Regions from separate parts of the Parendozoicomonas sp. 209JJ7-1 genome, predicted to be linked through region 1. Evidence: predicted binding sites of a transcription regulator. Region 1 holds the regulator's gene; the other holds the start of a gene.
The links. Region 1 encodes PhoB, which activates phosphate uptake and scavenging genes when phosphate is short. Its sites were predicted from a motif close to TGTCATANNNNTGTCANA; they were not measured.
Positions count from the first base shown of each region.

Region 2: the regulator PhoB is predicted to act here: its motif matches at 7,676-7,693, upstream of ACY2RQ_RS03080 (ABC transporter permease subunit).

Region 1 covers NZ_JBYVJU010000010.1:24,479-40,713, forward strand. The annotation lists gene pdhA (pyruvate dehydrogenase (acetyl-transferring) E1 component subunit alpha) at 1-1,001, shown strand, start outside; gene ACY2RQ_RS11265 (alpha-ketoacid dehydrogenase subunit beta) at 994-2,004, shown strand; gene ACY2RQ_RS11270 (dihydrolipoamide acetyltransferase family protein) at 2,203-3,288, shown strand; gene ACY2RQ_RS11275 (PrkA family serine protein kinase) at 3,564-5,486, shown strand; gene ACY2RQ_RS11280 (YeaH/YhbH family protein) at 5,658-6,935, shown strand; gene ACY2RQ_RS11285 (SpoVR family protein) at 6,935-8,509, shown strand; gene ACY2RQ_RS11290 (DUF642 domain-containing protein) at 8,732-10,084, shown strand; gene ACY2RQ_RS11295 (DesA family fatty acid desaturase) at 10,428-11,612, shown strand; gene ACY2RQ_RS11300 (H-NS family histone-like protein) at 11,760-12,179, shown strand; gene phoR (phosphate regulon sensor histidine kinase PhoR) at 12,176-13,507, opposite strand; gene phoB (phosphate regulon transcriptional regulator PhoB) at 13,595-14,290, opposite strand; gene ACY2RQ_RS11315 (SprT-like domain-containing protein) at 14,386-15,033, opposite strand; gene ubiA (4-hydroxybenzoate octaprenyltransferase) at 15,043-15,924, opposite strand; gene ACY2RQ_RS11325 (chorismate--pyruvate lyase family protein) at 15,921-16,235, opposite strand, start outside.
Region 2 covers NZ_JBYVJU010000002.1:239,937-256,171, reverse strand. The annotation lists gene ACY2RQ_RS03105 (hypothetical protein) at 1-1,339, shown strand, start outside; gene ACY2RQ_RS03100 (TylF/MycF/NovP-related O-methyltransferase) at 1,517-1,807, shown strand; gene phoU (phosphate signaling complex protein PhoU) at 1,860-2,600, opposite strand; gene pstB (phosphate ABC transporter ATP-binding protein PstB) at 2,619-3,389, opposite strand; gene pstA (phosphate ABC transporter permease PstA) at 3,643-5,307, opposite strand; gene ACY2RQ_RS03080 (ABC transporter permease subunit) at 5,357-7,621, opposite strand; gene ACY2RQ_RS03075 (PstS family phosphate ABC transporter substrate-binding protein) at 7,878-8,849, opposite strand; gene ACY2RQ_RS03070 (acyl-CoA thioesterase) at 9,221-9,643, shown strand; gene ACY2RQ_RS03065 (hypothetical protein) at 9,708-9,923, shown strand; gene ACY2RQ_RS03060 (fumarylacetoacetate hydrolase family protein) at 9,925-10,587, opposite strand; gene ACY2RQ_RS03055 (DUF4404 family protein) at 10,789-11,049, shown strand; gene ACY2RQ_RS03050 (FAD-binding oxidoreductase) at 11,130-12,524, opposite strand; gene serA (phosphoglycerate dehydrogenase) at 12,821-14,050, shown strand; gene ACY2RQ_RS03040 (protein-tyrosine phosphatase family protein) at 14,271-15,104, shown strand; gene ACY2RQ_RS03035 (SDR family NAD(P)-dependent oxidoreductase) at 15,175-15,945, shown strand; gene ACY2RQ_RS03030 (YbgA family protein) at 15,967-16,235, opposite strand, start outside.

The DNA of each region.
Region 1 (16,235 bases):
TACCGCGCTGGGTCGAAGACAGTGACCGACTGGTGAAATATTACAAAAATATGGTGATGGTGCGGGAAGCTGACCGTAAAGCTATTGCCTTGCAGAGAACCGGGCAGATGGGTACCTATCCATCCAGCCTTGGACAGGAAGCTCCGGGAATTGTTTATGGTTCCCTGATGCAGAAAGAGGATGTTCTGGTTCCTTATTACCGGGATCTGGCCGGGCAGTTAATGCGGGGAGTCAAACTTTCAGATATTTACCTCTATTGGGGTGGTGATGAGCGGGGGAGTGCTGGCCAGGAATATGGACAGGACTTTCCCAACTGTGTGCCTGTCGCCACCCAGGCAGGTCACGGAGTGGGAGTGGCTTCTGCTTTTCGTATCCGGGATGAGAAAAGGGTGGTTGTCACCACCTGCGGTGACGGCGCGACATCCAAAGGTGATTTTCTTGAAGCACTGAATCTGGCCGGTGTCTGGCAGCTGCCGGTGGTGTTTCTGGTTGTGAATAACCAGTGGGCGATTTCCATTCCCCGTCTTGTACAGAGTGGTAGTGTCACGCTTGCACAGAAAGGGTCGGGTGCAGGTATCCCCTGTGTACAGGTAGACGGCAATGATGTGATCGCGCTCCATGAAGTTATCGGTTCTGCCATTACTCGTGCCAGGGCGGGTAAAGGTGCTGTGGTTATTGAAGCGATCACATATCGGCTGGGAGATCATACTACTGCAGATGACGCGACCCGTTACCGTGACAATGACGAAGTACACAAAGCCTGGGAAGAAGAACCGGTTAAACGTCTACAAACCTATCTGCATAACCGGGGCTTATGGAATCCCGATAAAGAGAAAGAATTACTGGAGCAGGTGAGTCGGGATATTCATCAGGCAGTGGAGGATTATCAGTCTGTTCCCTTGCCGTCAGTGGAAGATCTGTTCACCTATCATTATGCGGAAATTCCGAGAAGTTTGAGGCATCAACTGGAGGAGATGCGGGGAGGGCTGAACAATGAGTAATACTGTAACTGAAAACACCAATGAAAAGAAAACTCTGGTAGAGGCGGTTAATACCGCTTTAGATCATGCCCTTGCTGATGACCAGGATGTTGTTCTGCTGGGAGAAGATATTGGTACAAACGGCGGTGTATTTCGTGCCACTCAACAGCTGAAAGATAAATACGGTTTAAAGCGGGTGATGGATACGCCGCTGGCAGAAACCCTGATCGCAGGTATGGCCATAGGCATGGCTACTCAGGGGTTAAAGCCCGTCGCGGAAATCCAGTTTATGGGATTTATTTATGCCTGCATGGAGCAGCTGATTTCCCATGCCGCCCGGATGCGCAACAGAACCCGGGGGCGTTTAACGTGCCCGATGGTTGTTCGTGCTCCCTACGGCGGAGGTATCCATGCTCCGGAGCATCATTCAGAAAGTACGGAAGCCTTGTTTGCCCATATTCCCGGTTTGCGGGTGGTGATTCCTTCCTCTCCAGTCAGGGCTTATGGTTTGCTGCGTTCTGCGATAGATAATCCCGATCCTGTGATCTTTCTGGAACCCAAGCGAATTTACCGGGTGCAGAAGCAGACACTGCCAGAGGCGGGTAGTCGTTTGCCACTGGATACCTGTTTTACTCTTCGGGAAGGAAAAGACCTGACCCTGGTAACCTGGGGGGCCTGTGTGCGGGAATGTCAGGAAGTTACCCGTACTCTGGCTGAACAGGGCATCAGTGTTGAGTTGATAGATGTGGCAACAATCAAGCCTCTGGATATGGATACGATTCTGGCTTCTGTCCGCAAAACCGGCCGTTGCGTGATTGTCCATGAAGCGGCCCGCAGCTTTGGTGTGGGAGCGGAGATTTCCGCACGCATATCTTCGGAACTTTTCTATGAATTGAAAGCACCGGTTCAGAGAGTGACTGGTTACGATATCACCATTCCTTACTACCGCATGGAAGAACACTATCTTCCTGATACGAACCGAATCATGACATCCATAAAAAAACTTACAGAGACAACCAATTGAGTATCAGCTATCTCACTGTTTTTTGAATATGGTTGGAAGCGAATGAATTTTCTCGGTTTTAAGTGCAAATTGCTTTTGCATAAAAAACATCCATAACTAATCTGAATAAATAACGCTTCAGAAAATATAACTGTGCAGTGGATGTAAGCCTTTACGCAGAGCTTTTGATGAATATATGAGAAGCGTCACGGGGGTGCCGTGAAATGTTTTAAACTGCCTGACCTCGGGGAAGGAATTCCGGAGGCAGAGATTGTTGAGTGGCATGTTCGTGAAGGGGAAACCGTTCGCGAAGACCAGATTATTGTTTCTATGGAAACAGCTAAAGCTGTCGTTGAAGTCCCCTCTCCCTGTTCAGGTGTTATTGTGCGGCAGTTTGGTGTTCCCGGCGATTTAGTGCATACCGGTGAACCGCTGGTGGAGTTTGAAGAAGAAAATGGAGATACCGGAACTGTTGTCGGTACTATTCAGGAAGCATGTCGGGAAGAAGGCACTGGTAGTGATGATGACGACTTCTTTGTTGGAGCCTCCCCTTCTACAGCAAAATTCCAGGAGCTGGTGAAACCGACCGTCAAAGGCCTGGTTCGGAGTTTAAATGCTTTTGCGCCTGTCGAGAATTATCCCCTTGATAATGCTGAGAAATTAAAAGGTGTTCGTCGTGAAATGGCCCGGGCCATGTCTCGCTCCGGTGAGGCTGTGGTTCCGGCAACACTGTTTGCTGATGCGGATATTAACAGCTGGAAAGATGGTGAAGATGTGACAGTCCGGATTCTTCTGGGGCTGGTTGCAGCCTGCCAAGAGCAACCGGCGCTGAATGCCTGGTATAACGGTGTCCATGAGCAGCGACAGCTTATGGATGGTATTGATGTTGGTATAGCCGTGGATTCTCCCCACGGGCTTCTTGTTCCTGTATTAAGGAATGTGCAGAAGTTATCCGCCAATGACATCAGGAGCGAAATCAATCGATTGAAACAGGGGGTTCTGAACAGGACTTTGCCTCCGGAATCCTTCCAGGGGGCGACATTATCTGTGAGCAATTTTGGTGCATTAGGCTGTGGAAAATATGCAACTCCTGTTGTTGTTCCTCCTGCTGTTGCCATTTTAGGCATAGGTTCTGTTGGTGATGAAGTTGTTGCTGAAGCCGGACAGGCCGTGGTCCACAGGGTGATGAGTCTGTCGTTGTCGTTTGATCACAGGGTCGTGACCGGTGGTGAGGCATCAAGATTTTTGAAAATTGTCGTGCAACATCTCTGTCAAAAAGAGGCAACAATTCAGTTGCAGGCATGATGAATTCGTTTTACAAAATAGGTAAGGAATAATTTTCTATGACAACAGGTATAACTTTTTTCATGTGTGCCGATAGTTGTATTGAATGAAGGATAGAAATGGCACCTGAATCAAAGTTGCAGCAGGAATAATTCAGGAGGTTGTTTTCATGTGGGGTCTGGCGGCGGGGCCAGAGCAGGGAACCGAATAATATTCACCGTTAAATGTGGGGCAGGTCGCGCTGTCGCTCCCAAAGCAGTAATAACGAACATTGCTTAAGGGTCAGGTGAGAAAATATGGATATTTTCAACAATTTTCAGGAACGCTATAAGTCAAAAGAGCAGGAAGAAATGTCCCTGCAGGAATATCTGCAACGATGTAAGGACGATCCAACCACTTACGCCAATTCAGCAGAGCGTATGCTGGCCGCTATTGGTGACCCCGAGGTTATTGATACCTCAAGAGATTCCCGTTTATCCCGTATTTTTTCCAACAAATTGATCAAGCGTTATAAAGGCTTTGAAGAGTTCTATGGCATGGAAGACGCCATAGAGCAGATTGTTTCCTATTTCCGCCATGCGTCCCAGGGACTGGAAGAGAAGAAGCAGATCCTCTATTTGCTGGGGCCGGTTGGTGGCGGTAAATCCTCTTTGGCGGAAAAACTGAAAAGCCTGATGGAGCAGATTCCTTTTTATGCCATTAAAGGCTCCCCGGTTTTTGAATCTCCCCTTGGTTTGTTTAACCCTGCAGAAGACAGTGGAATCTTGCAGGAAGAATATGGCATTCCCGGACGTTATATTCGTGGTGTGATGTCGCCCTGGGCGGTGAAAAGACTTCATGAATATGGCGGCGATATCAGCAAGTTTCAGGTTGTAAAACTGCATCCCAGTATTCTGGATCAGGTGGCCATCGCGAAAACCGAACCTGGAGATGAGAACAATCAGGATATTTCCAGCCTTGTGGGTAAGGTGGATATCCGTCAGCTGGAAGAGTATTCCCAGAATGACCCTGACGCGTACAGCTTCTCCGGTGCACTGTGTCGTGCCAACCAGGGCATGATGGAATTTGTGGAGATGTTCAAAGCGCCCATCAAGGTGCTGCACCCACTGCTGACCGCCACCCAGGAAGGCAACTACAACAGTACCGAAGGTATGAGCGCGATTCCTTACGATGGTGTGATTCTTGCCCACTCCAATGAGTCGGAATGGCAGAGCTTCCGCAACAACAAAACCAATGAAGCCTTTATCGACCGGGTGAATATCGTCAAGGTGCCTTACTGCACCCGTGTCAGCGAAGAGATCAGGATTTATGGAAAACTGTTAGAACACAGTTCCCTGAAAGCTGCTCCCTGCGCGCCTGATACCCTGAAGATGCTGGCTCAGTTTATAACCCTGTCGCGTATTAAGGAGCCGGAAAATTCCAATCTGTTCTCCAAGATGCGGGTATATGACGGTGAAAGCCTGAAAGATACCGATCCCCAGGCCAAGCCTCTGCAGGAATATAAAGACGCGGCCGGTGTTGATGAGGGAATGGATGGTTTGTCGACCCGTTTCGCGTTCAAGATTCTTTCCAAGGTCTTTAACTTCGATCCTTCAGAAGTAGCAGCCAACCCTGTTCACCTTCTCTATGTGCTGGAAAAAGAAATCGAACAGCAGCAGTTCCCCCAGGAAGTTCATGAACGTTACCTGCGTCATATCAAAGAGTTCCTGGCACCGAAATACATTGAATTCCTCGGTAAGGAAATTCAGACAGCTTATCTGGAGTCTTACTCTGAATACGGCCAGAACATCTTTGACCGTTACATCACCTATGCGGACTTCTGGATTCAGGACCAGGAATACAGAGACCCTGAAACAGGCGATATTCTTGATCGTGGTGCCATCAATGATGAGCTGGAGAAGATCGAGAAAGCCGCCAGTATCGCTAATCCGAAAGATTTCCGGAATGAAGTGGTGAATTTTGTTTTGCGGGCCAGAGCTGGCAATGACGGCAAGAACCCCAGCTGGCTCAGCTACGAGAAGATGCGCACGGTGATTGAGAAGAAGATGTTCTCCAATACCGAGGACCTGCTCCCGGTGATCAGCTTTAACGCGAAAGGCAGTAACGAAGAGCAGCGTAAGCACAATGAGTTTGTAAAACGGATGGTGGAGCGCGGCTATACAGAGAAGCAGGTCAGGCTGCTGTCTGAATGGTACATACGGGTACGTAAATCCCAGTAAGGGATGTACTCGGGGGTACTTCGTTAGCCATTTTTTCGATGATAGTAAGTCGACACAGTGAGTTGTAGATGTAGGCGTTAGGGGCGAGGCGATCACCAGGGATGTGAGCCGGGTACCAGGGAAGGTGCCGGTCTCGCCCCGGACGTCTTAATGCGGCACAGGGAGTGTGTTATGAGCATGATTATCGACAGGCGGCTCAACGGTAAAAACAAAAGCGCGGTCAACCGGCAGCGCTTTATGAACCGTTACCGCAAGCATATTAAAAAGGCTGTCGCAGAAGCGGTGAACAAGCGCAGTATCACCGATGTTGAGAGTGGCAGCAGCATAACCATTCCACGGCGGGATTTGTCCGAACCCGTTTTTCACCACGGTGCCGGTGGTTTAAACCAGCAGGTTCATCCAGGAAACAAAGAGTTTGTTACCGGCGACAGAATAAAGCGTCCTCCCAGTGGATCTGGTAAAGGTGGCGGCGGTAATGGCCAGGCCAGCGACCAGGGTGACGGGATGGATGAATTCACCTTCAATATTAATCACGATGAATTTCTGGAGTTCATGTTTGACGACCTTGAGTTGCCAAACATGAAGGAGAAACAGCTCCACGACATGATGGAGTTCAAAACCCATCAGGCCGGTTTTACCACCGATGGTCCCCCCGACAGATTGAACATTGTCCGTTCCCTGCGCAGCGCTCACGCCCGGAGGATTGCCCTGTCTGGAGGTACCCGCAGGGATATACGTCAGTTCAAGCGCGAGCTGAGGGAAATGGAAGTGCAGCCCGGAGCCTGGGATGAAGAACGGGCTGATTTCCTGAAGGAACGCCTGCGGGAACTGAACAGCAAAATGAAGAAACTGCCGTTTATTGATGATATTGACCTGCGTTATAACAACTTCGTTAAGGTTCCCCGGCCTTCCAATAAAGCCGTGATGTTCTGCGTGATGGATGTTTCCGGTTCCATGACCCAGGAAATCAAGGATATGGCCAAGCGTTTCTTTATTCTGCTCTACCTGTTCCTGCAGAGAACCTACAAGCAGATTGAAGTGGTGTTTATTCGTCATCACACCGCTGCCAAAGAAGTGGATGAAGAGGACTTTTTCTATTCGCGGGAAACCGGCGGCACTATTGTTTCCAGTGCCCTGGAAATGACCCGGGATATTATCACCAAGCGTTACTCCCCCAATGACTGGAACATTTATGTCGCCCAGGCTTCGGATGGTGATAACTGGGAAGGTGACTCTTCCGTATGCAGCAAAATCCTGGTGAATGGTTTGATGCCCCTGGTGCAGTATTTCTCTTATGTGGAGATTACCGACCGCCAGCATCAAAACCTGTGGCGAGAGTATGAAACCATTCAGGATAATTATTCCGACACCTTTGCGATGCAACAGATAAAAACAGCGGCGGATATTTATCCGGTGTTCCGGCGTCTGTTTGAGAAAAAGGAAGCGTAATGACTGGTCAGACAGAACAAGAACAACAACGCGCGGCAACCGGAAAAAGAGCACCGCTCACCACAGGTTCTGAATGGACCTTTGAGCTGATAGAAGCCTACGACCGTGAACTGGCCCGCATTGCCGGAGAGTATCGGTTGGATACTTACCCCAACCAGATAGAAGTCATCAGCGCGGAGCAGATGCTCGATGCCTATGCCTCAGTAGGTATGCCGCTGATGTATAACCATTGGTCCTTTGGCAAGCATTTCCTTAGCAATCATCAGCGTTATCAGAGCGGTATGATGGGGTTGGCTTATGAGATTGTGATTAACTCCAATCCCTGTATTGCCTACCTGATGGAAGAGAACACCATGGCTATGCAGATTCTGGTGCTGGCCCATGCCAGTTATGGCCATAACTCGTTTTTTAAAGGGAATTATCTGTTCCGTACCTGGACGGATGCAGAATCCATTATTGATTACCTGATGTTTGCCAAGAGTTACGTATCCGAGTGCGAAGAGAAGTATGGTGTCGAAGCTGTGGAAGAGGTAATGGATGCCTGTCATGCGCTGATGAACCAGGGGGTCAATCGCTATAAAAGGCCAAGACCTCTTTCGGCCGGTGAAGAAGAAAAGCGGCAGGAGGAACGTGCTGAATATATTCAACGTACCCTGAACGATATCTGGAGCACTATTCCCCAGCAGGAAAAAGTACAGGAAAAGAGTAACAAGCGGTTTCCGGAGCACCCGGAAGAAAACATTCTTTATTTTATTGAAAAGAATGCTCCCTTATTGGAAACCTGGCAGCGTGAGCTGGTGAGAATCGTGCGTAAGGTTGCGCAGTATTTCTATCCCCAGCGTCAGACCCAGGTTATGAATGAAGGTTGGGCCACTTTCTGGCATTACACCCTGATGCACAGGCTGTACGACGAGGGTTTGATCCATGAAGGATTTATGCTGGAATTCCTTCACTCCCATACCAGTGTTGTTTTTCAGCCAGACTTTGATGACAAACGTTACTCAGGCATAAATCCTTACACTCTGGGGTTCCGGATGTTTATGGATATTAAGCGCATTTGTGAAGAACCAACGGAAGAAGACAAACGCTGGTTCCCGGATATAGCTGGTTCTGACTGGCTGGATACTGTGCATTACGCCATGAAGAACTTTAAGGATGAGAGTTTTATTCTTCAGTATCTGTCACCACAGGTAATGCGTGATCTGCACCTGTTCAGCATTGTGGATAACGAGAAAAATGCCTATCTGGAAGTAAGTGCTATCCATGATGACGCAGGCTACCGCGCCGTAAGGGAGGCCCTGGCCGCACAGTACAATATTGGCAACCGTGAACCCAATATTCAGGTATATAACGTGAATGTTACCGGCGACCGCTCCCTGACCCTTCGACACTTTATGCATCACGGGCGTCCGCTGGACACGGATGCCGCTGAAATCGTGAAGCATATCCACAGGTTGTGGAAATTTGATGTCCGCCTGGAAAGCGTTGATGGCGAAGATGTGAAAAAGACCCTCGGCTGCCCACAGAAGGTGGACAGTGGAAAATCCTCTGATGCCATGATTGATATGGCCTGAATACGGTAGTGGATCAGTCACCCAATGGCAATATCGTGCATTATCTCAAGCTTGGACATGCCACCGTGTTTTATCTCTGGCTGTAAACGGTCGTTTTTCTCATAAAAAGGGCGTAAAGGTTGAAACCATAGAGGCAGGATTGTCGTATAAAAGACAGGAAAAGCATTCCTGACTTTTCATTGACAAAAAAAAGAATAAACCTGCTACAGAAGGCGCTCAACAATGAAGAACAGTCTGAACAAACTGGCTGTGGTTGTATATATGGCCATGACAGGGGCAACAGCCTTTGCCACCACGGAAAACCTGGTGGTTAACGCTGGGTTTGAGGAGCCGGTTCTGGCGAATGGCGTTATGTCCGAGGAGTATTCCCACAGCGGCAGGAACACGCTGGGCCCATGGACACTGACCGCGGGCACCGCTAGTCCTCACTCCAACGCCCTGTCGATTGGAGCGGCCGCCGAAGGCAGGCAGCATATTGATCTTGATGGTGGCCCTGCTGATGCGCCCAATCGCATTACGCAAACCATCAACGGCCTTGAAGTCAATAAGCCCTATACCCTGACCTTTGACTACGCCCTGCATATCGCCAGCAGTGGAAGCACGCGACTTGGTGTCAACATCAGTGGTCTGGAGGCCCACCTTAATGTGGTGAATAGCGGTGAGAAAACATGGCAGAGGGCCACGTACACCTTCCACGCAAAAAGCACGACAGAGACCCTGGCCTTCTCCAGCAGCGGCCCATCAGGATGCTGCGGCACCCTGCTTGACAATGTCACAATCAAACCTGCCGACAATACCCTGACGCCACGAACCCCTCCGCCAGCCCCGGGCACAGCCAGAGTTTACACCGCCGCCCTGAATACAAACATTAATGTGCATGCCGTATCAGGCTCACCGGGTGCCCTTTTCCGGGTGGATGAAGATAATTTCAATGCCTGCTCCATCAATGGTGGTCAGCTGGTCGGTAACCTTGAGGCAAATGGTAGCCTGCCGCTGAATCTGTCAGCCCCTGTTTACCGGGCCGACTCATCCTACTACTTCATACATGCTGATCGCGATGCTGATAGCGGAACCTACAGCACGAGCGAACTATGCACCAATAATGCCGCGAAAATGGCTGTGACGGTAAAACCTGCAGGCACAGAGAACACCAGCTTTTCCGCAGCGGGCAGTGAAAATGTTGAGTTAACTTCACTGAATATTAACCCGAGAACCCGTCTTTCGGTGTTGCTGTCGGAAGGTGCCGGCGCTCTCTATCGCGTCAACCGTGAAGATTATCTGAACTGCAGAAACGACGGGGAAGACAGCGTGCTTATGGCCAATACCGCCCTGTTTAATCCAGCAGTCATTTCGATTAACTCTCTGGGGCCGGTTTTAGGCGTGCAGACAGATAATCGGACATACTACATTATTCAGTCTGTTTCACAGGAGAAAACAGCAACCCCCAGTGCTCTGTGTCAGGGGGGCGCTCGTTTCACTATCCGTTATCATCAGGCTCCGGAGGGCAGCGTCAACAACTCTCTTCCCGAAACGCTTGATGTGTCTAACGGGACTATCACCATCAACGATGTGTGATTTACCACACGCCTGACTGACGCCCCTTCTGCTGCTTTCGGCAAGCAGAAGGGGGCGTCAACCCCTGAAGGAACCTGCTGGACACGCACATGGAAAGCCAGATAACAGAAAGAAAATGGTAGGTGCGCCGGTGACTGCGTGAGTCTGCCTGTAAGCAGAACGCAGTAAGCGTCAGAAGCGCTTCTGCCTGCTATGCACTCCAGGCTCTTCCTGGCCCTTGTCATACATCAATTTCATTGAAACTATGTACCGTGTGGAGCCATGGTACTTAATGTTTTCAAATTCCCGGCAGAAAAAAATAGAGAAAAATAAGTCCGTAAGCCTGACAAGGGAGTGAACTGTTATGTGGTACGAGGGATTGTTGCAGCTGTCTGTTTGGGAAACCATACTGGCCGCAGCGTTAATGACACATATTACTATTCTTTCCGTTACCATCTATCTGCACCGCTTTAGCGCCCATAATGCACTGGAACTGCATCCGGCACTGCAACACTTCTTTCGCTTTTGGTTATGGCTGTCAACCGGAATGCGTACTCTGGAATGGACGGCCATTCACCGTAAACATCATGCGTTCTGCGAAACAGAGAAAGACCCTCATAGCCCTGTTCAGCGCAGTTTGAAAAAAGTTCTGCTGGAAGGGGCGGAACTTTATCGGGCAGAAGCGGCAAATGAAGAAACCTTGAGGCGTTACGGGCAGCGTTGCCCGGACGACTGGATCGAGAAGAAGCTTTACACCCCCCATAATATGCTTGGCCTGGCAATTATGTTGATTATTGACCTGATTCTGTTTGGATTGGCTGGTATTACCGTATGGGCAGTGCAGATGCTCTGGGTGCCGGTTATGGCGGCGGGTGTTATTAATGGGATCGGCCACTACTTTGGTTATCGTAACTATGAATGCCGGGATAATGCCCGCAATATTTCTCCGCTGGGTTTTATTATTGGTGGGGAAGAACTCCATAATAACCATCATACTTACCCTAACTCGGCAAAGCTTTCTGCCCGTAAATGGGAGTTTGATATTGGCTGGTTCTGGATTCGGGTGTTTGAAATACTCGGTCTTGCCAAAGTGAAGTTCCGGCGCCCCCTGGCTCATCAGGTTGCGGGAAAGAGCAAGATAGACGGCGACACTTTAATGGCCATTGTGAACAATCGTTTTCAGGTAATGGAGCAATATCGTCGTACAGTTATTGTTCCGATGGTGCGTGATGAATACAACAATCTAAAAGGCAGTGAGAGAAAACTTCTGAAACGAGGCAAAAAACTTCTTTCCTGCGAACAGACTTTGCTTAAGCCCGTTCATTTTAAGAACATAGAAAGCATTATAGAGTCCAGGGAAACACTCAAAATTATTTACCATAGCAGGCTGGAATTGCAGGAAATATGGCAAAACTTAAAAAACAAAAATGAACGTCTTGAAGCTTTGAAAGAGTGGTGTCGTCGGGCGGAAGACAGTGGTATTCGTGTATTGCAGGATTTTTCCGCACATTTGAGAAGTTATTCCCTGCCTGCTGCCCAGGTCGCCTGATAATCCAATTTGATAGCGGAAATACAAAACACCGTATTTCCGTTTTTGTTTTTACCACAAGAAATAAATGCCGCTTTTCCGGTTGTCAGTCTGGGAACTATTACCTATTTTGTTTTTCTCCTGTACGCAAGAGCGAGGGCTTAATAGATGAATATATTTGATGAAGTCATGCACCGCCTGAGCAGTAAAACCCGTATACGGGGGTTGTTTCGGGATGTGCATGTTGAAGACCTTGAACGGATTGTCGCCAGGCTGAAAGATGTACTGGAAGAAAAGCGTCAGGTTCGTGTGGAAGAAGAACAAAAACTGCAAGCAAAGCAAAACAGCATAGATGCCATTCGTAAAATGATGGAAGAAAAAGGCGTGTCCGTGGAAGACTTCGGACAGCTTGTCACTACTGAAAAAAAGAAAAGAAATATCAAACGTTATCTGTTTGAATTCAAGGATAATCACGATATTGCCCGACAATGGGAAGGTTCTCTTACCGGCCGTGCCCCCAAGGTTTTCCAAGAGTATCTTCAGCGTACCGGTAAAGAGAGAGCAGACTGCATTGTTGAGGAACGTTAATCCTCAGTTTCCCTGACCAGTCTGCTATGGGGGAACTGGCAGGTAAAATTGCTTCCCTGACCAACCCGGCTTTTGATTAGCAGTGTAGCGTCATGTCTAAGCAGCACATGTTTAACAATGGCCAGTCCCAGGCCTGTTCCACCCGTTGAGGCGTGCCTGCTTTTGTCGATCCGGTAAAAACGTTCAGTCAGGCGTGGAATGTGCTGGGGTTCCATGCCTATACCGTTATCTTTCACCATAAGATATCCGGTATTCAATTCCACAAGCCATTTCACTTTCACTGTGCCGTTATCCGGTGTGTATTTCACCGCATTAAAAACAAGGTTGGAAATAGCACTGCGCAGCTCTTTCTCATTTCCCAGGATCTGGGAGTCAGATTTGCAGTCCAGAATAATTTCATGATTTCTTTCGCCGCTGAACAGGTTTGCATCAGCGATGATTGCGTTCAGTAAAACAGGAATGTTAACCGGTGTCAGATCCTGCTGACTGTCGGCGGTTTCCAGCTTGGACAGAATCAGCAGGTCTTCAATAATATTCCCCATACGGTTGGACTGGGACAGCATCTGTTCCAGGGCTCTGGGAAGAATCGGATGCGGAGGTTCCGGCATCATCGTAAGGCTGTCGAGCAGAGTTTCAACATACCCGGAAACAACCGTTAAAGGAGTCCTCAGTTCATGGGAGACATTGGCCACGAAATCCTTGGTCATCTGCTCCAGCTGATAAATACGGGTGTTGTCCCTTACAACCAGCAGGCGGTTATCTGTTCCATACAGAGTGATGGAGTACAGCAGTTTTCTCTCCTCGGAAATAGGAGACGGGATGCTGAGAGGGTCCTGGTACTCTTTTCTGTCAAAGTATTCGGCAAACCTGGGATGACGGATAAGGTTGGTTATCTGCTGGCCAATATCATCTGGGTCCCGGAAGCCGAGAATATGCTCTGCGGCAGGGTTCCACCACTCAATCTGGCCGTGGGAATTGGTGAGAACAATGGCATCCCGCAGGGCAGATGTGGACTCCTGAAAACGATCAATCACCGCCTGCATACGGCTGCGGGAGCGTTCGCTTCGGCGCAGTAGCCGGTACATGCCGTCAAACATTTCGCCCCAGAGCCCCCTTGAGTTTGGAGGTTCAAGGAGTTGCCCGGCGGCAGAACAGTCATACAACCACTGGTAGAGCAGTTTTACGTGCCTGAGGGTCCAGAGCAGGTAGCAGATTGAACCAAGAAGAAGAAACAGCAAAGTGTTTCCTGTCAGAATGCCGAGCCCAAGACAGATGAATAGTATGAGAACTGGGCTTTTTATAACTGCAGATTGCCAGCTTTGGTTCACGTTTTTACCGGTATTGTTATATCAGTGCATCCACACCCTTATTCAGAGCGACTACCTGTTAGCTGTTAACAATAAACGACTGTGTTATCAGGTCTTGGTGGAGAAGCGATAACCCGTTCCGCGAACAGTCTGAACAAGCTTTTCATGTTCTAAACCAAGTGCTTTACGCAGACGTCGAATATGTACATCTACAGTTCTTTCTTCTACGTAGACATTACCCCCCCAGACGTGGTCAAGCAACTGACTTCTGGTGTAGGCACGTTCCTGGTGAGTCATAAAAAACTGCAGCAGGCGATATTCCGTGGGCCCCATTTCGGCTGGCTGGTCATCAATGGTGACACGGTGGCTGATGGGATCGAGGGTTACCCCGAATACTTCAATAGGTTCGCTCTGGCCAACAGTCTGGGTTCTGCGGAGAACCGCTTTCAGGCGGGCCACAAGCTCACGGGGAGAGAAGGGCTTGGTAATATAATCGTCCGCGCCGCTTTCCAGGCCCTGGATTTTATTATCCTCTTCACCTTTGGCGGTCAGCATGATGATCGGGGTTTCAGCGGTCAGCTCATCCCTTTTCAAACGACGGGCCAGTTCAATGCCGGTGATGCCGGGCAGCATCCAGTCCAGCAGAATTAAATCGGGCTTCTGGTCAACGATAATGGCATGGGCTGATTTGGCATCTTCTGCTTCCAGGCAGTGATAGCCTGCCATTTCCAGAGCAACGACAATCATCTCCCGGATAGGAGCTTCATCATCCACGATGAGAATTTTACTTGTAGTTATTGTCATGGCTCGAACAATTCCCCCTGAAGGTCTGGATATGAGCAGGACCAAGGAATTACACCGCTTAAATGTTACAGATAAATGACAATTCAGTCTTATTGTCATATTCGATTGTTATCAACAAATACGGGAATGGTTCCCAATACTTTGTAGTGGCGGTCTGAATCAGGTTCTTTGCAAAGCCAGTATTTTCTTAATTTACGGATGGCCTGGAACTCTTTTCCATTTTCAATGTTGAACCGTTTTCCGGGCTTTAAATGATTAAGAATCAGGCCTGATTCAGGCTGGGTTAATTCTTTGAGAGTCTGATCGCCACTGCTTCTGACCTTGGGGTTCAGGCTGTGTTTATAAAGAGAACCATGGGTTTTTGTATCAAAAATACCAAGTTCGAGGATTTTATGGAGGAGAGTCCGGTATTGATGTTTCCACTCTTTCCCATGGGGGAAAACACAGTGGCCATGGAGGTTCCATGTATGAACATGGGCAATTTCATGGACAAGGGTAATCAGGAACTGTAAAGGCTCCAGGTTATTATTTACGCTGACCCTGTGGGGGTTGCCATATTGAGCTGGCCGGAAATCTCCCAGCTTGGTTTTGCGGGGGCGGCTTATTTTCAGTTGAACCTGTCCGTCTATCAGCCACCTGGCGCACAAAAGGGCAGTGCCTTCGGGCAGATAAGAGCTGAGTTGCCTTGAGAGGTGCTCCTCAAGGTTTGAATGGGCAAGGTCGGAGGGGAGAGAGTCTGGCATCATCCTTATTCAGTTCATCAGGCAGCGATCAATAATTATTCCCGCCAGAACCGCAAAACCGGCCCAGTGATTGGAAAGAAAGGCCTTAAAGCAGGATTCCCTTTCCCTGTTCCTGGTAAGAGTGTACTGGTAGACGAACATACCGGCCATTCCGGCGAGGCCGAGATAATAAAACAGCCCTGCGTGAATTACAGTGCCTGTGATGACCAGAGATAAAAGGGTCAGTACTTGAAGCAGTGTAATGATCGTGTTGTCTTTCTCTCCAAAAAGAATGGCTGTTGATTTTACCCCTATAATCAGATCGTCATCCCTGTCTACCATGGCGTACTGGGTGTCATAAGCCACAATCCACAGCAGGCAGCCGCCGAACAGTAGCCAGGCCAGAGGAGCGACGGTATTTGTTTCAGCTGCCCAGGCCATGGGAATTCCCCATGCGAAAGCCGCCCCGAGAAAAAACTGGGGCAGATGGGTGTAGCGCTTCATAAACGGATAAACAGCGGCCAGCACTGCTCCGGCAAATGACAGTATAATGGTGAGCGGATTGGTAAAAAGCACAAGTACAAAAGATGCCAGCATCAGAACAGCAAAGAGTGTTAATGCTTCTTTTTTGGAAACCCTGCCTGTTGCCATGGGGCGTTGATGGGTTCTCTTTACATGTCCATCAATTTTCCTGTCGGCAAAGTCATTAATTACGCAGCCGGCGGAACGCATCAGAACTGTGCCTAAAACAAAAATAAGCAGCATATCAAAGGAAGGCCAGCCATCAGCGGAGAGCCAAAGAGCCCAAAGGGTTGGCCAGAGCAGAAGATAAATGCCGATGGGGCGGTCAATTCGGGTCAGTTGAATATAATTTTCCAGCCTGTCAGACAGCTGTATTTTTTCACTGCTCATAGAGAAGACTCTGCCGTTGCCGGATCAGCATTAACCGGAAGAAAGTATTCACATACAACCAGAGGTTTCTGGTTCAGGATAAACAGGGAACGACGTCCCCAGACGGGATTGTTTTCAACATCCTGAACTTTGGTCAGCTCAATAGGGCCGCGTTGCAGATCCGGGTGAGAGAATAGAAAGGCTCCCAGCGGCCTGTCTTTCAGAGTCAGCAACTCTTTGTTTCCCCCTTCCAGGCTGGAAACTGGAAGAATGCTTCGGGCGAAAACCCTGGGCAGACCATTGCAGATCAGGATCACTTCCCGAATGCTGGC
Region 2 (16,235 bases), on a different contig from region 1:
GTTGAATAAACAGGCTGTTATTGAGGCCCTTGCGGTGATTGGAGAACATTACCTGACAGAGAAACTGGCCATGGAGTGGCAACTGCCCATCCCGGTGGTCGACCCGGAAAACCTGTTAGAACAATTCAGGAACAGTGCGCCAGATGAACCACTAAGCCTGCTGGTGGCACACAAGGTGATTAGTGATGCCGGAATAGATACGTTGCAGCTGGGGCTTGCCCTGGGCATGACTCTCCCTGACGTAGATAAGCTTCAGGTAGACGAGCAGTTCAAGATAGGGATGATTCGTTTATTGATGCTCTCTCAAGCCGGGCCGTTGTCGCGCCGCAGGCTGGAACAACTGTTTCGTCATCCAGCTATAAACAGGCCCTGTTATCTGGCTGGTTGTTATAAAGATCCGGCTGTACCAGAGGAGGCAGCTAAAGAAAGTACAACTACTGAAGGCGCAACTCTGGAGAGTGACCAGATAGACGCCCTGTTTGGTCACTATGATAAGCCTCATCTTGACCAGTTAGCGGAGGCTCTGGAGCTGTCACATCCCTGGCAGTTTGCCGTTTATGGTGAGCATCAGCAGGATTTCCCCTGGCTGTTTTTTCATATGCTGGAAGAGCAGGGTTTGCTGGCTCCGGGCTATTTTCTCCAGGCTCTTCAGACGTTGGGTTTACCGGATGCTATTGAGCAGTTGCTGGAATTGTTTCCCGGAACCCAGCCCCTGCCACGGCCTGATATACCCCCCTGGGATTTTAACATGTTGCAGATGGTTACCACCTCTTCTAACAGCCGGCTCCATAACGAACATATCCCATTGCTTGAGCCAACGGCTGACTGGATGAGCCTGGGGCATATTCTCGGGTTGCCTTATGCAGATCTGAAAAAGATCAGTCAGGATAATTATTACAAGCACGCAAAAAACTGTTTTTATTTGATGTTGAAGGAGCTTAAGGCAGGCTATAGCCCCACTATTGGCCAAATCGTGCAGACTGCCCGGGCCTATGGCTACCACCGGGTGCTCCGGTCGCTGCCAGATTTTCTTGACCCGGACCGGGTTCATGCCGGGCCTGGGGCCGTTCCTCCCAGGCCGGTTGTTTATGGTTCTGACTTCCACCGTATCTCGGTTGAACTGTTGCAGAGTCATGCCAGCCAATGGCGGGATGTTGCCCGTTTTTTCGGCATTGATGATGCCGGGCTATTAGGGTCGGGAAAGCATTTCTACCCTGACGGGGAGGAACTGCTGGACGTGCTTAACCTGCTCAATATGGATGGTAAAAGCCATCAGCTGGTGGAACGACAGGAGGAACTGCTGGCGTTTTTAACGCGGGAAAGCCAGCACGCCCGGTAGCTATCCCCGGCAGCTCCCGGGATAGGTTAAACAACAGTGTTTTGTCGAACACATCATAGTTATAAACGTCATAACTAATAAACACTGTCATTCTGTGCGTTACCAATCGCGGTAATTTTTTCAGCAATGCCGTTACTGGCAAACCAACTCAAGCTTGTCTGATGTCTGGACAAGGGCGTGTTTCATGAGGCACTCCCTGTTTTCTCCGGGGAAATCCTAAAGGAACAGCCCATTGCTTTTCTCCATATAGATTGCGATATCTACCAATCAACAATGGATGCCTTCAATGCCATTGCCCATCGTCTGGTAAAAGGTTCAATCGTACTATTTGATGAGTTTTATAACTATTCAGGGTACGAAAAACACGAGAAAAAGGCGCTGGAGGAGTTTCTGGCCAGCTCGGGAAAGGCAATAGAATATATCGCTTACAGCTGCTGTTATGAGCAGGTTGCAATCAGGTTTTTATAACAGGAACGAGAAATGGCTGGCGGCACCTCAAAAGGCACCGCCAGACAAACTGTCAGGATTCAGTCGTATGCTTTTCAAATACTTCTGCTTTCATCCGCTTCAGGCCAATATGGCGCACGTCGGTACCTTTCACCAGATAAATTACATACTCGGCAATATTGCGGGCATGGTCACCAATGCGCTCCAGGGAACGCAGCACCCACATAATGTTCAGAACCCGGGTAATAGAACGGGGATCTTCCATCATGTAAGTCACCAGCTCACGCATGGCGGAACGGTACTCGCGGTCAACGCTCTTGTCTTCCTGGGCTACGGCCAGAGCCATATCAGCGTCGAAGCGGGCAAAAGCGTTCAGGGCATCCTGTACCATTTTACGCACATGGGTACCAATATGACGGGCTTCGATATAACCGCGGGGTGATTCACCATGCTCCGCCAGCTCCATGGAGAAACGGGCGATCTTGGCAGCTTCATCACCAATACGCTCAAGATCGGTAGAAGCCTTGGTGCAGGCGATAACCAGACGCAGGTCAGAAGCAGCGGGCTGGCGGCGAGCCAGGATACGGGCAGCTTCTTCATCGATGGAGACTTCCATGTAGTTCACATCGTCATCCTTGGCCCTTACGCTCAGGGCCAGGTCGCTGTCCGCTTCAATCAGGGACTCAATAGCATCAGAAACCTGTTTCTCAACCGCACCGCCCATAGCCAGCAGCTGACTGCGCAACTCTTCCAGCTCAGAATTGAACTGCTGGGAGATGTGCTGATTCAGGTCTGAATTCATATCAACTGGCATAATATTTTCCTTAGCCTGTTAACCGTAGCGGCCGGTGATGTAATCCTCAGTTTTCTTCTCACGAGGATTAGTGAAAATGGTGTCGGTGTCGCCAAATTCAATCAATTGTCCCATGTACATGAAAGCGGTGTAATCAGAAACACGTGCCGCCTGCTGCATATTATGGGTAACAATTACGATGGTGAACCGTTCCTTCAGTTCGTTAATCAGTTCTTCAATTTTCAGGGTTGAAATCGGGTCCAGTGCAGAAGCTGGCTCATCCAGAAGCAGAACTTCAGGTTTTACTGCGATAGTCCGGGCAATAACCAGACGCTGCTGCTGACCACCGGAAAGTCCCAGTGCGCTGTCGTGCAGACGATCTTTCACTTCTTCCCAGAGAGCCGCACCTTTCAGTGCCCACTCAACAGTCTCATCAAGAACGCGCTTCTTGTTGATTCCCTGAATACGCAGACCATAGGCTACGTTTTCATAAATACTTTTCGGGAAGGGGTTGGGTTTCTGGAACACCATGCCCACCCGACGCCGCAGATCCGAAACATCAATACCCCGGCGGTAAATATCTTCGCCGTCATGCAAAACCTTGCCTTCAATACGGCAGCTTTCCACCAGGTCGTTCATACGGTTCAGGCTACGCAGCAGTGTTGATTTACCACAACCTGAAGGACCGATAAAAGCGGTTACACGCTTCTTGGGAATCGGCATATTCACACCGAACAGCGCCTGCTTCTCACCGTAGTAAAGATTCAGGCCCTGAATCTCAAGACAGGTCTCTTCTTCTTCCAAAACCATCTTCTGCCGGCCGCGGCCGAGCTGATCGAGGCTTATACCGTGGCTCCTGGAGTCACTCTCGCGGTCATTGCGGGTAGTTTCCATTGGTTCCACCTTTGTCTCTTCCGGAGCTATAGCCAGTGTTTCACTCATGGTTGGCCTTCCAGTCGTCTGATTCTTTCCAGATGGCTGACAGCATCAGCGCGTCAGCCATCTCCTTTATTATTTTCAGCCCGGACACTCCTGGCCCAGAACTACCTTAACTTTCTGTTAATTACACTTCGAGAGACTTGTACTTCTCACGCAGATGATTACGAATCGAGACGGCTGAGAGGTTCAGCGCCGCAATAACAATCACCAGCAGCAGGGCCGTGGCATAAACCAGCGGACGGGCTGCTTCAACATTCGGACTCTGGAAGCCCACATCATAAATATGGAAGCCCAGGTGCATAAATTTCTGGTCAAGATGCAGGAACGGATAGTTTCCGTCCAGAGGCAGGCTCGGCGCAAGCTTTACCACACCCACCAGCATCAGAGGCGCAACTTCACCTGCGGCACGGGCTACCGCCAGAATCAGGCCAGTCATCATGGCCGGGCTGGACATGGGCAGTACCACACGCCACAGGGTTTCTGCTTTGGTCGCGCCAAGAGCCAGACTGCCTTCACGGACAGAGCTGGGAATACGAGACAGGCCTTCTTCCGTAGCAACAATCACCACCGGCAGAGTCAACAGAGCCAGAGTAATGGAGGCCCACATCAGCCCAGGAGTACCAAAGGTGGGCGCAGGCAGAGCTTCCGGGAAGAACATGGCGTCCATCTGGCCTCCCAGGAAGTAAACAAAGAAGCCCAGACCAAACACACCGTAAACAATGGAAGGCACACCGGCCAGGTTGTTTACCGCGATACGAATCACCCGAGTGGTGAACCCCTGGCGGGCATATTCACGGAGGTAAACAGCCGCGATCACACCAAAGGGGGTTACGATCACAGACATGATGATAACCATCATCACGGTACCGAAAATCGCAGGGAAGATACCACCTTCGGTGTTGGCCTCACGGGGGTCGTCAGCAACGAATTCCCAAATTTTGCTACCGTAGAAAGCGATCTTGCCACCAGTACTCATGCCATTAGGTTGATACGCCCGCACGATCTTGGAAACATTAATTTCAACGTCTTTGCCTTCAACGGTACGGGCCAGAATACTGTCCCGGGTGAATGCGACATAAAGATCGCCCAGCTCTTTCTCCAGAACCTTGTACTCAGCATCCAACTCAGCTCTGCGAGCTTCAATATCCGCCAGAGCTTCAGGGGTGGCCTTGTCTCGCAGCTCCAGGCCACGCTGCTTCAGACGCAGACGCTCCAGTTTGCTGTTAATCGCACCAATGTCGCCTTTTTCGATTTCATAAATCTGGCTGTAGATATCCAGGGCACGCTCAATGCTGGCATTCAGGGCAGCCCAGGCTTCTGTACCGCTGGCGACAACAGCACCGTTGTTACGTACTTCGTTCAGGTAACCGTAGAAGTTACCCCACTCCCGTCGTTCAAGAGCGATAGCATTTTCAGGATATTTAATATTCTCCAGCCAGGGCTCAACAACCCAGGCAAAATCGCTTCCGGAAACATCACGATTACCCACTTTAATCAGCTTGCGGGTTACAAGTTCATCCGGTTTCAGATTGCTGAAACCCGCATCAATAAGGCGTTGGGTAGGAATTTCTTCCTCATCCGCCAGCTGCCCCATAACAGTCACAGTGGACTGACCGGGAATCGTGTACTCCGCAACCATGATGGAGGAGGGCCAGAAGTGGCCCAGCCCACGCACGGCGATCAGGGCCAGAAGGCCGATCACCATAATCAGGCTCACAGCCACCGCGCCGGCATTCATCCAGACCCACGGCGACCCACTTTTGAACCAGTTTCCGACAGATATTTTCATCGTTCTTTATACCGTCACTCTATTCTTTATAAGTGCAGGGCGCAGGCCATTAAAGGGAGCTGTACTTCTGACGCAGCCGGTGACGAACCAGCTCAGCCACGGTGTTAACGACAAAGGTGAAAACAAACAGCACCAGAGCCGCCAGGAACAGAATACGGAAATGGGAGCTGCCCACTTCAGATTCAGGCATCTCTACAGCGATATTAGCCGCCAGTGTTCGCATACCTTCAAAAATATTGGCATCCATAATCGGCGTATTACCTGTCGCCATCAGTACGATCATGGTTTCACCGACTGCCCGCCCCATGCCAATCATCAAAGCGGAGAAAATGCCGGGGCTGGCTGTCAGCAGCACAACTTTGGTCAGGGTCTGCCAGGGCGTCGCACCCAATGCCAGGGAGCCATAGCTCAGGTGCTTGGGCACACTGAAAATAGCGTCTTCAGCAATTGAGAAGATGGTCGGGATAACCGCAAAGCCCATCGCCAGACCTACCACCAGTGCGTTACGCTGGTCGTAAGGAATACCGAGATCATGGGTAATCCAGGTGCGCATATCGCCACCGAAGAAAGCGCCTTCCAGGGGTCCGCTCATCGCCAGGCTGATCCAACCAACAGCCAGAATCACCGGAACCAGCAGCAGTGCCTGCCAGCCTTCTGGTACACGGCTGCGAACTTCTACAGGCAGGCGATCCCAGAAAAATGCGAACACCAGAATACCCACCGGCATCAGCAACAACAGGCTGAATATGGCCGGAAGATTATTTTCAATAAACGGTGCCAGCCACAGACCGGCCAGGAAGCCCAGGATGACCGTGGGCAGCGCTTCCATCAATTCGATAACCGGCTTGACCTTGCGACGCATGACCGGAGCCATAAAGTAAGCGGTGTAGATCGCACCACAGATCGCCAGGGGCGCCGCCAGCAACATAGCGTAGAACGCAGCTTTCAGAGTACCAAATGCCAGGGGCGTCAGGCTCAGCTTAGGTTCAAAATCATTGTTAGATGCAGAGGACTGCCAGATAAACTCCGGCTCGTCGTAGGACTCATACCAGACTTCGTGCCACAGCGCGCTCCAGGACACTTCCGGATGTTCATTCTCAACCTTGAACGACACCAGCTCGTTACCTGACTGCAATAACAGCACGTTACCCCGAGGGGCCAGACCCGCCATATTTACAGTCCGATCAGAAACATCAACAGTCAGAACCTGACGTTCAGCAGTTGTGTTGTACAGACCAAGTACACCATCGGCATCCAGAGCCAGGAAACCTTTACGACGGTGCTCAGGTATAATCTGAGTAATCGCGGCATTGCCCTGCTTAAAGCTGCGGATACGGGTCAGAACCTTCTTGCCGGACTCATCGCGGGCCTGGAACCACTGGGTAATATTACCGTTACTGTCACCCACCAGAAGAGAGATTCCACCCAGCAGGAACTCAATATCTGTCACTTCGCCTGCACCATCCACAAGCACAATGGTGTCTTCCACAGAGGGCAGGGAAGAATTGATATCAATCTGGGTCAGAGCATCACTTCCGGAGAGGATGTACATATGTTTCAGGTCCGGCTCAATCAGCAGCTTGCGAATATCACTGCCAATCACCGGCATGGATACAGATTCCCGCTCCAGAGTCTCTTCTTCAGTGAGGAAATCCACTTCACGGGTAAACCTGGCCAGGAACAGCTGACCGCCGTTGGAACCGGCAATCATCAATTTTTCTTCTGAATCCTGAACAGCCACCTGCTCCAGAGGCAAGCCTTCAGCCAGGGAAATGGCTTCTTCGCCGTAGGGATAGGAAACAGAAGGAGTAATAAGACGCTGGTCGTTCGGCCAGGTGGTTTTGTATTTGTGTTTAAAGACAATCGCAGAGCCATTGGACAGGCCGGCTACCAGCAGGTTGTCGCCCGGGCCGGATTCAGAAACGGATGTCACAGTCACACCGGCAGGCACCGGCAGCTGACTGCTCAAACGCTCTTTGCCGGTGGCAGCATCAAAGAAAACAGCCTGACCAGCCTGACTGATCTGCAGACCAATTTCAGCCTGTTCTTCTGTGGCCAGGTAGAAATTCTGATTACTGGTTACGGGAACAGTGTAACGGTACTGTTCATTCACTTCTGCGGAACGAAACAGGGGAATAACTTCATAAAGAAGGTAAAAGAAGATCAGCAGAATGGCTGCTATAACACTTAACCCACCAACAGCTATACCGTAACGGGCTGTGCGATCTTTCAGCTTCCGCAGGTTGCGATAACGCAGAAGAGCCGGCGTATCAAAGCTGATGTCCGGAGCCGATTGCATACTTTGTTCGCTCATGAGTTATTGTCTGGCCGGTTCGGTCCTTAGTATGTGCGAACGATACCCGTGCAATATGACAGTAATATTACACATCTGTAACAATCATGTTTCTATGTCATCTTTATAAAATCCAGCTGCCAGAAACTGCAAAATCCCTTTATTTCAGCTGGAAACAGCGCTTCGGCTACCTATATAAAGACAATAAAAAACGCCCGCATCAGTAATGCGGGCGTTAGTCAGAAGTGGCGCTTCCCTGCGCCAGGCTCTGTCGGTCTTACAGACCCAGAGCGCTCAACTGCTTCTCAACAACCTTGGAAGGAAGAGGAATGTAGCCGTCCTTAACAACAACTTCCTGACCCTGCTGAGAGAGAACCATCTTCAGGAATTCACGCTCAATGGGAGCCAGAGGCTTGTTGGGCTGCTTGTTCACGTATACATACAGGAAGCGAGCCAGCGGATAAGTGCCGTTTACAGCGTTAGCGGGGTTAGCTTCAACGAAAGGAGTACCGGCCTTCTTGGTCAGAGGTACAGTACGAACGCTGGAAGTCTTGTAACCGATACCGGAGTAGCCAATGCCGTTCAGGGAAGCGGATACGGACTGAACAACAGAAGCGGAACCAGGCTGTTCGTTTACATTGTTCTTGTAATCACCCTTACACAGAGCCTTTTTCTTGAAGTAGCCGTAGGTGCCGGATACAGAGTTACGACCGTACAGCTGTACGTCGCGGCCAGCCCAGGGACCAGTCAGACCAGCGCCGCCCCAGGTGTTGATAGCCTTGTCGCCACCACACTTCAGCGTGGAGGAGAAAATAGCGTCAACCTGAGCCATGGTCAGGCCCTTGATGGGGTTGTCCTTGTTTACAAATACGGCCAGGGCATCGATAGCAACGGGAACGGCAGTGGGCTTGTAGCCGAATTTCTTTTCGAAAGCAGCCAGTTCCTTATCCTTCATCTTACGACTCATGGGGCCGAGGTTAGAAGTCCCTTCAGTCAGGGCCGGCGGCGCAGTAGAAGAACCGGCAGCCTGAATCTGGATGTTTACGTTGGGGTAAGTGCGCTTGAAGTCTTCAGCCCACAGGGTCATCAGGTTGGCCAGGGTATCGGAACCAACGCTGGACAGGTTACCGGATACGCCGCTTGCCTTGGAGTAAGCAGGAATATCAGCGTCAATCTTGCTGGCGCTGGCGCTGAAAGAGACGCTGGCAGCGGCCAGAGTCAGGGCAGTTGCGAGACCTTTAAATGTCATTATTCGCTCCCAGTGTTTATTGTCTGTTCGGGCAGGTTTTTCATTGTTCGTATTCATCCGCCCATCTGTAATGGCTTAGTGCGCAGTCAGTATCTAGTTGTTTGATGAAAAATATATGTAAGAGATATGACAGAAAGATGACAGGAGAAATATTTTTATTTCTCCTGTTGGTAAAAGTCAGCGAACGTCCATATTCCGGAATCAAAAGAAACGCCTTACCAGAAGAGTGCGCCCACTGTATAATCCGCGCAGCAGCAATGCGCAGATGCATGCGAGACACTCTTTCTCGTAATACGGGCCAAAGCAGAATACCCTGTTATTGATACTCTAATATGCCGTAACCGAGAACAATAATAACGATATGGTAAGCGATGATGAACTTCGTAAAGCTTGATGACGAACATGGCCCTGAGAGTGACCTCAGTCCGGCTCCCCAAGGTGAACTGACCTTACAAATTCCAGCCATGCCCCGGGACACAAATCCCGACAATGATATTTTCGGGGGATGGGTTGTCTCTCAAATGGATATGGCCGCTGAAATCACCGCCCGCAAAGTAGCCAAAGGCCGTGTTGCTACAGTCTCCATCCACCAGCTCACCTTTATGAGACCCATTGAAGTGGGTGATATGGTCAGCTGCTACACCAATGTCACCAATATTGGTGCCAGCTCTATTCATGTTGATGTTGAGGTCTGGGTTCGTCCACCGGCAGACCTGGAACCCCACAAAGTAACAGACGGTACATTTATATTCGTCGCTATCGACGAAAATCGCCGCACCAGAAGAATCCGCTGATTTCCCCACCAGATTCACCACAACACAGATAGCTTTAAACCGGGTTTCATACAAGTTCCCGGTTATGGACTATGGTCGAATAGTACGTCCGGCCTCCATGGCGCTGTTCTTTGAGGCTCTGACGGGCATACCCTGTTATGAATTCTGTCTGAGCCATATCGCCCTTGATTCCCTTGCCCTGTTCCTGAACGAAAACAGGCAGGAACCTTTGCTCAATCTGACCCAAAGTCATGCCAGGAACGAAGCAAGCAGCAAAGTCTGGGCAATGTTGAGCAGCTGAACTACTCAACCCGGGTGACGGCTTCCAGCAGTCGGGATAAAGTCAACTTCAACTCCATACCCGATTCAAGACGCCCTACACCGGCGGGCGTGCCGGTCAAAATGACATCTCCAGGTTCAAGGGTAAAGTGGTGGCTGATATAACTGACCAGAGGAATAATACCATTCAACATCCGCATGGCATTTCCATCCTGCCGCAGCTCCCCGTTAATCGATAACTGAAAAGAAATATCTTCCCAGCTGGCAATACTCTCCGCCGGAACAAAAAGCGACAACGGACAGGAACCGTCAAAACACTTGGCTTTCTCCCAGGGGTGGCCTTTCTCTTTCAGTTTGCTTTGCAGCTCCCTTAAGGTCAGGTCAAGCGCCAGCCCTGCACCAATAAGCGCCTTTCTGGCTTCGCTCTCATTGGCAGAAGTCAGTGTCTCACCCATTAAAACCGCAATCTCAGCTTCATAGTGAACACCGCCTTTGTCGTCTGACAAGAGAATGGGCTGCTCCATCGGCGTAACCGCGGACCCCGGCTTCATAAACAACAAAGGCTCTGCGGGAACAGGGTTGTTCAGCTCCCGGGCATGTTCCGCATAGTTTCTGCCAACACAGACAACCTTACCCATAGGAAGATTAACCGTTTCCCCGTTTGCCCATTGGTGTTGATAAGCCATATTTCGATTCCTTATATTTAGCACGGCCTTCCGCTATTCATATACCATACCACCAGGCAGTGTTCATAATTAAACATGTCCTGCAGGCAAGGTGGTGTCTATGCCCTTATTTACTGTCTTCTTGCTATTCACAGAGTACCCTGCTGGTCTATGATAAACATGCAAAGCAGCGCGGAGAGCTGCTGATAATGGAGCATAGCCATGAGTGAACAACTACAGGCCCACATCCAGAGACTGCATGACATACTGGAAGGCCAGCCTGTTGATGAATGTACAGCGGCCTCTCTCAAACAAATCACCACCGAACTGCAGATAGCCCTGGCCCAGGCCGAAGGAGCCATTCCAGAAGAAGCGTTCAATGAAGAACTGGAAAAAGAAGCGCTGAAATTTGCCGAGGAACATCCCGCGATTTCCCAGGTTATTCGACAAATCATGAACACCATGAGCAATATCGGGATTTAAATTATTCTGTAAATGAGCCTGTCGATCGAACCTCGACAGACTCTCTGCACTTCAGCCCCTTGAAGATTAGAAGCTAAAAATTACAGATCAAAGACTTTCCCCGGGTTCATAATCCCTCTGGGATCAAAAACCTTTTTTATTCCCCACATCAAATTCACTTCCGCTTCACTGCGGGTGTATGTCAGGTAATCTTTTTTCAACAGGCCAACTCCATGTTCCGCAGATATGGAACCACCATACTTCTGCACAACTTCAAAAACCCACTTGCTGACACGGTTACACTGCTGGAGAAACTCTTCACGGGACAGATCATCCGGCTTAAGAATATTCAGATGCAGGTTGCCATCACCAATATGGCCAAACCAGACAACTTCAAAATCCGGATATTCTTTTGCCACAATGGCATCAATCTCTGCCAGAAACTCTGGAACCTTTGAAACAACCACTGAAATATCATTTTTATAGGGGGTCCAGCGAGAAATAGTTTCACTAATATCTTCCCTGCAGCGCCACAGGTTCTGCAGTTGACCCAGACTCTGACTCATTACGCCATCCAGCACCCAGCCCTGCTCCATGCAATGCTCAAACAGCTCCATTACCGTATCAGATATCGCTTCACTGCTGCACTCAAATTCCAGTAATGCGTAAAAAGGTGCCGGCGTTTCAAAGGGACGGGGCACACCCGCATGTTCAACCACTTTGCTGAGGGCATCTTCAGAGAAAAATTCAAAAGCAGTGAGATCAATTTTCTGCTGGAAAGTTTCCAGAATTGACATCACCCCGGACATATTTTCCGCCCCCAGCAAGAGCACCGTCAGATCCTGAGGAGGACGGGCAAGGCGCATGGTGGCTTCAACAATAAAGCCGAGAGTGCCTTCGCCACCAATAAACAGTTGTCGTAAATCGTAACCGGTATTGTTTTTTATCAGACCACTATTCAGTTCCAGCAGTTCACCTGTACCGGTTACAACCTTAAGGCCTGCAACCCAGTCCCGGGTCATACCATAGCGAATAACTTTTATACCACCGGCATTGGTAGAGATATTACCGCCAATCTGACTGGAGCCACTGGAAGCGAAATCCACCGGATAAAACAGTCCATGCTCTTCAGCGAACTGCTGCAGCTGCCCGGTAATCACCCCCGGCCCGCAGACAACAGAACGATCTATGGGACTAAAGTCGCTGATAGTGTTCATTCTGTCGAATGCGACAACAATCTCCCCATGAATAGCAACACCTGCAGCGCTCAGCCCGGTTCTGCCACCGGATGGCACCAGGCCGATGTCATGTTCATTGGCAAAATGCACAACGGCCTGAACTTCTTCAATAGAAGCTGGCAGAACAATAGCCAAAGGGGCGGGGTCATGGAAGCGTGTCCAGTCACGTCCGTACCGCACCAGAGAATCTGCATCTGTAAGTACACGGGCCGGAGCGACAGCGGCTTCTAGCTGGGCGGTTAACTGCTGTTGGTTCATTATTCTTTACTATTCTGTTCTGGCTCGGTGCATTGTATTCGTTTACCCCCTGTTTTTCTGCCTTTATCTTGATGGTCCCTTTTTCTATTCAGGTTTCAAATGTCAGATAAAACCAGCAAGAATCAGGTTTTCCGCAGAAAAAGACTCTACTGTAAACCCCTTTGATGGCCGCAACAGCATAGGTATTTAACACCTGTTATGTGTTAGTATTGCCGTCCCGGTTAAGGGGCCGGGGGGCTAAAATGTACAAGAGTACACATAAGCACAATCATTAAAGCTGTCAGGATAAAGTGAGCATGGCCACAACTTCACTCGACAAGAGCAAAATCCGCTTTTTGCTTCTTGAGGGCGTGCACCAGTCTGCCGTGGATTCACTGCAGGCCGCCGGATATAACAATATCGATTACCTGAAGACTTCTCTGCCCAACGAAGAACTGAAGGAAAGAATCTCACAGGCCCACTTCGTGGGTATTCGTTCCCGGACGCAACTGACCCGTGAGATCTTTGAATCAGCCGAGAAGCTGATCGCTGTCGGCTGTTTCTGTATTGGTACCAACCAGGTTGACCTGGCTGCCGCTACTGAACACGGTATTGCCGTATTTAACGCGCCTTATTCCAATACCCGCTCCGTAGCCGAGCTGGTTCTCGCAGAAGCTATTCTTCTGGCTCGCGGCATCCCCGAGAAGAGCGCACAGGCTCACCGTGGTGTATGGCGCAAGAACGCAACCAACTCCTTTGAAGTCCGTGGCAAGAAGCTCGGCATCATTGGTTACGGCAACATAGGTTCCCAGCTGAGCGTACTGGCTGAGTCCCTGGGTATGAAAGTCTCCTTCTACGACACCATCACCAAGCTGCCTCTGGGCAACGCTTCCCAGGCAGCATCCCTGGAAGAACTGCTGTCTACCTCCGATATTGTTTCCCTGCATGTTCCGGAAACATCATCCACCCAGTGGATGATGGGTGAGAAAGAGCTGGCCACCATGAAAAAGGGCAGCATTCTGATCAACGCTTCCCGTGGTACCGTTGTTGATATTGATGCTCTGGCGTCCTCCCTCCGTGACAAGCACCTGCTTGGCGCAGCTATCGACGTATTTCCGGTTGAGCCACGCTCCAACGATGAAGAGTTTGTCTCTCCCCTGCGGGAATTCGACAACTGTATTCTGACGCCCCATATCGGCGGAAGCACCCTGGAAGCCCAGGCCAACATTGGTAAGGAAGTGGCAGACAAACTGGTTCGTTACAGCGATAACGGTACCTCACTGTCCTCCGTCAACTTCCCGGAAGCCGCTCTGCCTGCCCATGAAGGCCGTCACCGGATTCTGCACGTACACCGCAATATTCCCGGCATTCTCGGACAGATCAACCATATCTACTCCGACATGGGCATCAATATCAGCGGCCAGTATCTGCAGACCAATGAAAGCGTTGGTTATGTGGTAACCGACCTGGAAGCCCAGCACAGTGCGGAAGCTATTGCCGCCCTGCGTAAGATTGAAGGCACCATCCGCTGTCGGGTTCTGTACTAACAGCATAAAGGCCGCTCAAATGAGCGGCCTTTTCTTTTCTGCTTTATAGAATGCCAGAACCTCTTTCCCGGTTTATGGGCATTGAGAGCAGTACTTTTCCACACCACCAGCTTTGAACAGCCTGACCAGGCTGTCAGGGATTTCTGCAATAGATAAAATCCTGATGTCCAATTCTTAAATTCATCTCCTTAATCTCTGGATGAACAAAGACAGAAAACTCATGCAACCTGCCAGCATAAATGCCACGCTTCCCTCTCCCCAAAGCTCTCCTCAAAGAGCTGACACGGGAAAAACCCACTCTGGAACGGACCAGAAATCTGTCAGTAAAGAGGAGCTAGAGCAGCAGTTCTCCGAACTGCCCAAAAAGTGTCATCGAGCACCAGGGATTATTATTGAAAATACACAAACTATCTGGGATGCCAACGTCGTTACCCTCCAACTTGGTGACCATGTCCTGTTTTACGGAATTGCCGCTGCGGGACCTCAAGAGGAAACATTGCCGTCTTTTTTTGATCTGTTGTTACAGCATTCCACTTACCTTGTTTGTCTGGGGGGAAAAGTTAATTATTTAAAGCCTCAATTTATGGAAAAGCATCAAACTCTTCCCAGAGGGCCCTTCGTAATTAACTCGTCTACCCGGTTAAATTACCCATGCAGCGAGACCCAAATCTGGGCTGTAGAGTTGAGCCTGAGCGAAAGCAAAACCTCAAGGCTCGCAATCCCTGCCCTTAATGTAAGACATCTGAAAGCCAGGTCTGCAGTCAGCCCCTATATTCTCAGCTGCCTTGTCAACGCTCTGGAAGAACTTGATATACCAGCCTTAGGACCTGGCATCATCCACTGTCAGTTCGGTAAGGGGCGAACCGGTATGCTGATGGTCGCTTTTGCACTTAAGAAAATGCATGACCTCGGACTATTGCATAAGGAAAACCTGATAAGAGATCTTCAGGAACTGATTGCCCAAGGTCGGCGGCAACGTCGTGAGATGTTTGTAGAATCTTCCGAACAGTACATAAGCCTTTATAAATATGCTGCCAGTCTGCTGCAGGCTTAAGAGACATATTCATCAGCACAATAACCACTTATGCTAGAAGCTGTTCACCCTGAATATAACTATAAAAAGCATGACAACATCAGAGAACACTCCTACAAAAACAGCTTGGCTGATTGGTGCCGGAACAGGCATAGGCCGTGCACTTGCTTTAAAACTTGCAGCATCAGGCCATCATATTGCTGTCAGCGCCCGATCTTCCAGCCCACTGCAGGAACTGGCGGCAGAATCTATTGATTTACCGGGAGAGATTACAGCAGTTCCCTTTGATGCCACCAATATTGAACAATTTCATCAGGCTGCCAAGCAGGTGGAAAGTATTCTTGGCTCCATTGATACAGTGCTCCACAACGCCGCTATTTATATGCCAATGCCGCTGAAATGCTTTTCCGCCAGTGCTGCCAACCGTATCTTCTCCCTGAACATAGAAACCGTCACCAACGGCCTGGATATCTGCCTGAATGCTCTCGAACAGAAGCCCCGACAGATTATTATTACCACCAGCCCCTCTGGTTATCGGGGCATGCCCGGTGGTGGCGCTTATGGTGCCAGCAAAGCAGCCCTGATAAATCTTGCAGAAAGTTTCCAGCCGGAATTGCATAAACTGGGTATTGCCATGCGAATTATTAATCCCGGTTTTGTGGATACACCCATGACCCGCAAAAACAGGTTCCGGATGCCGTTTCTTATGCCTGTAGATAAAGCGGCTGAACGTATTGCCCGAAAGTTCTGGAAAGGGCCGTTCGAAATTTATTTTCCCAAACGGCTGATCTGGCCTCTGAAACTGTTAAGTATTCTGCCAACAGGGCTTGTACTTCGGATAACCCGAAAGCTTACGCCTTGATCATCAGAAATACATGGTCGTTTACAGGGTGTTTCTCAGCCCCAGCTCCTCCGGATGGGGCTGAAGATATACCTGGTCCTGAACATACTGGCTGCCATGAATACTGAGAAAGTGGCGCAGCATGGTAATGGGCACCACCAGGGGAATCATGCCTGTCCGGTACTGTTCAATCAGGTCCAGCAATGTTTTACGGGACTCTCTATCCAGAGTCTTCTTCATATAGCCCAGAAGATGCATCATCACATTGGTATGACTTTTTCGGTTAGCTTTCATTCGAAGAGTGGCCATAA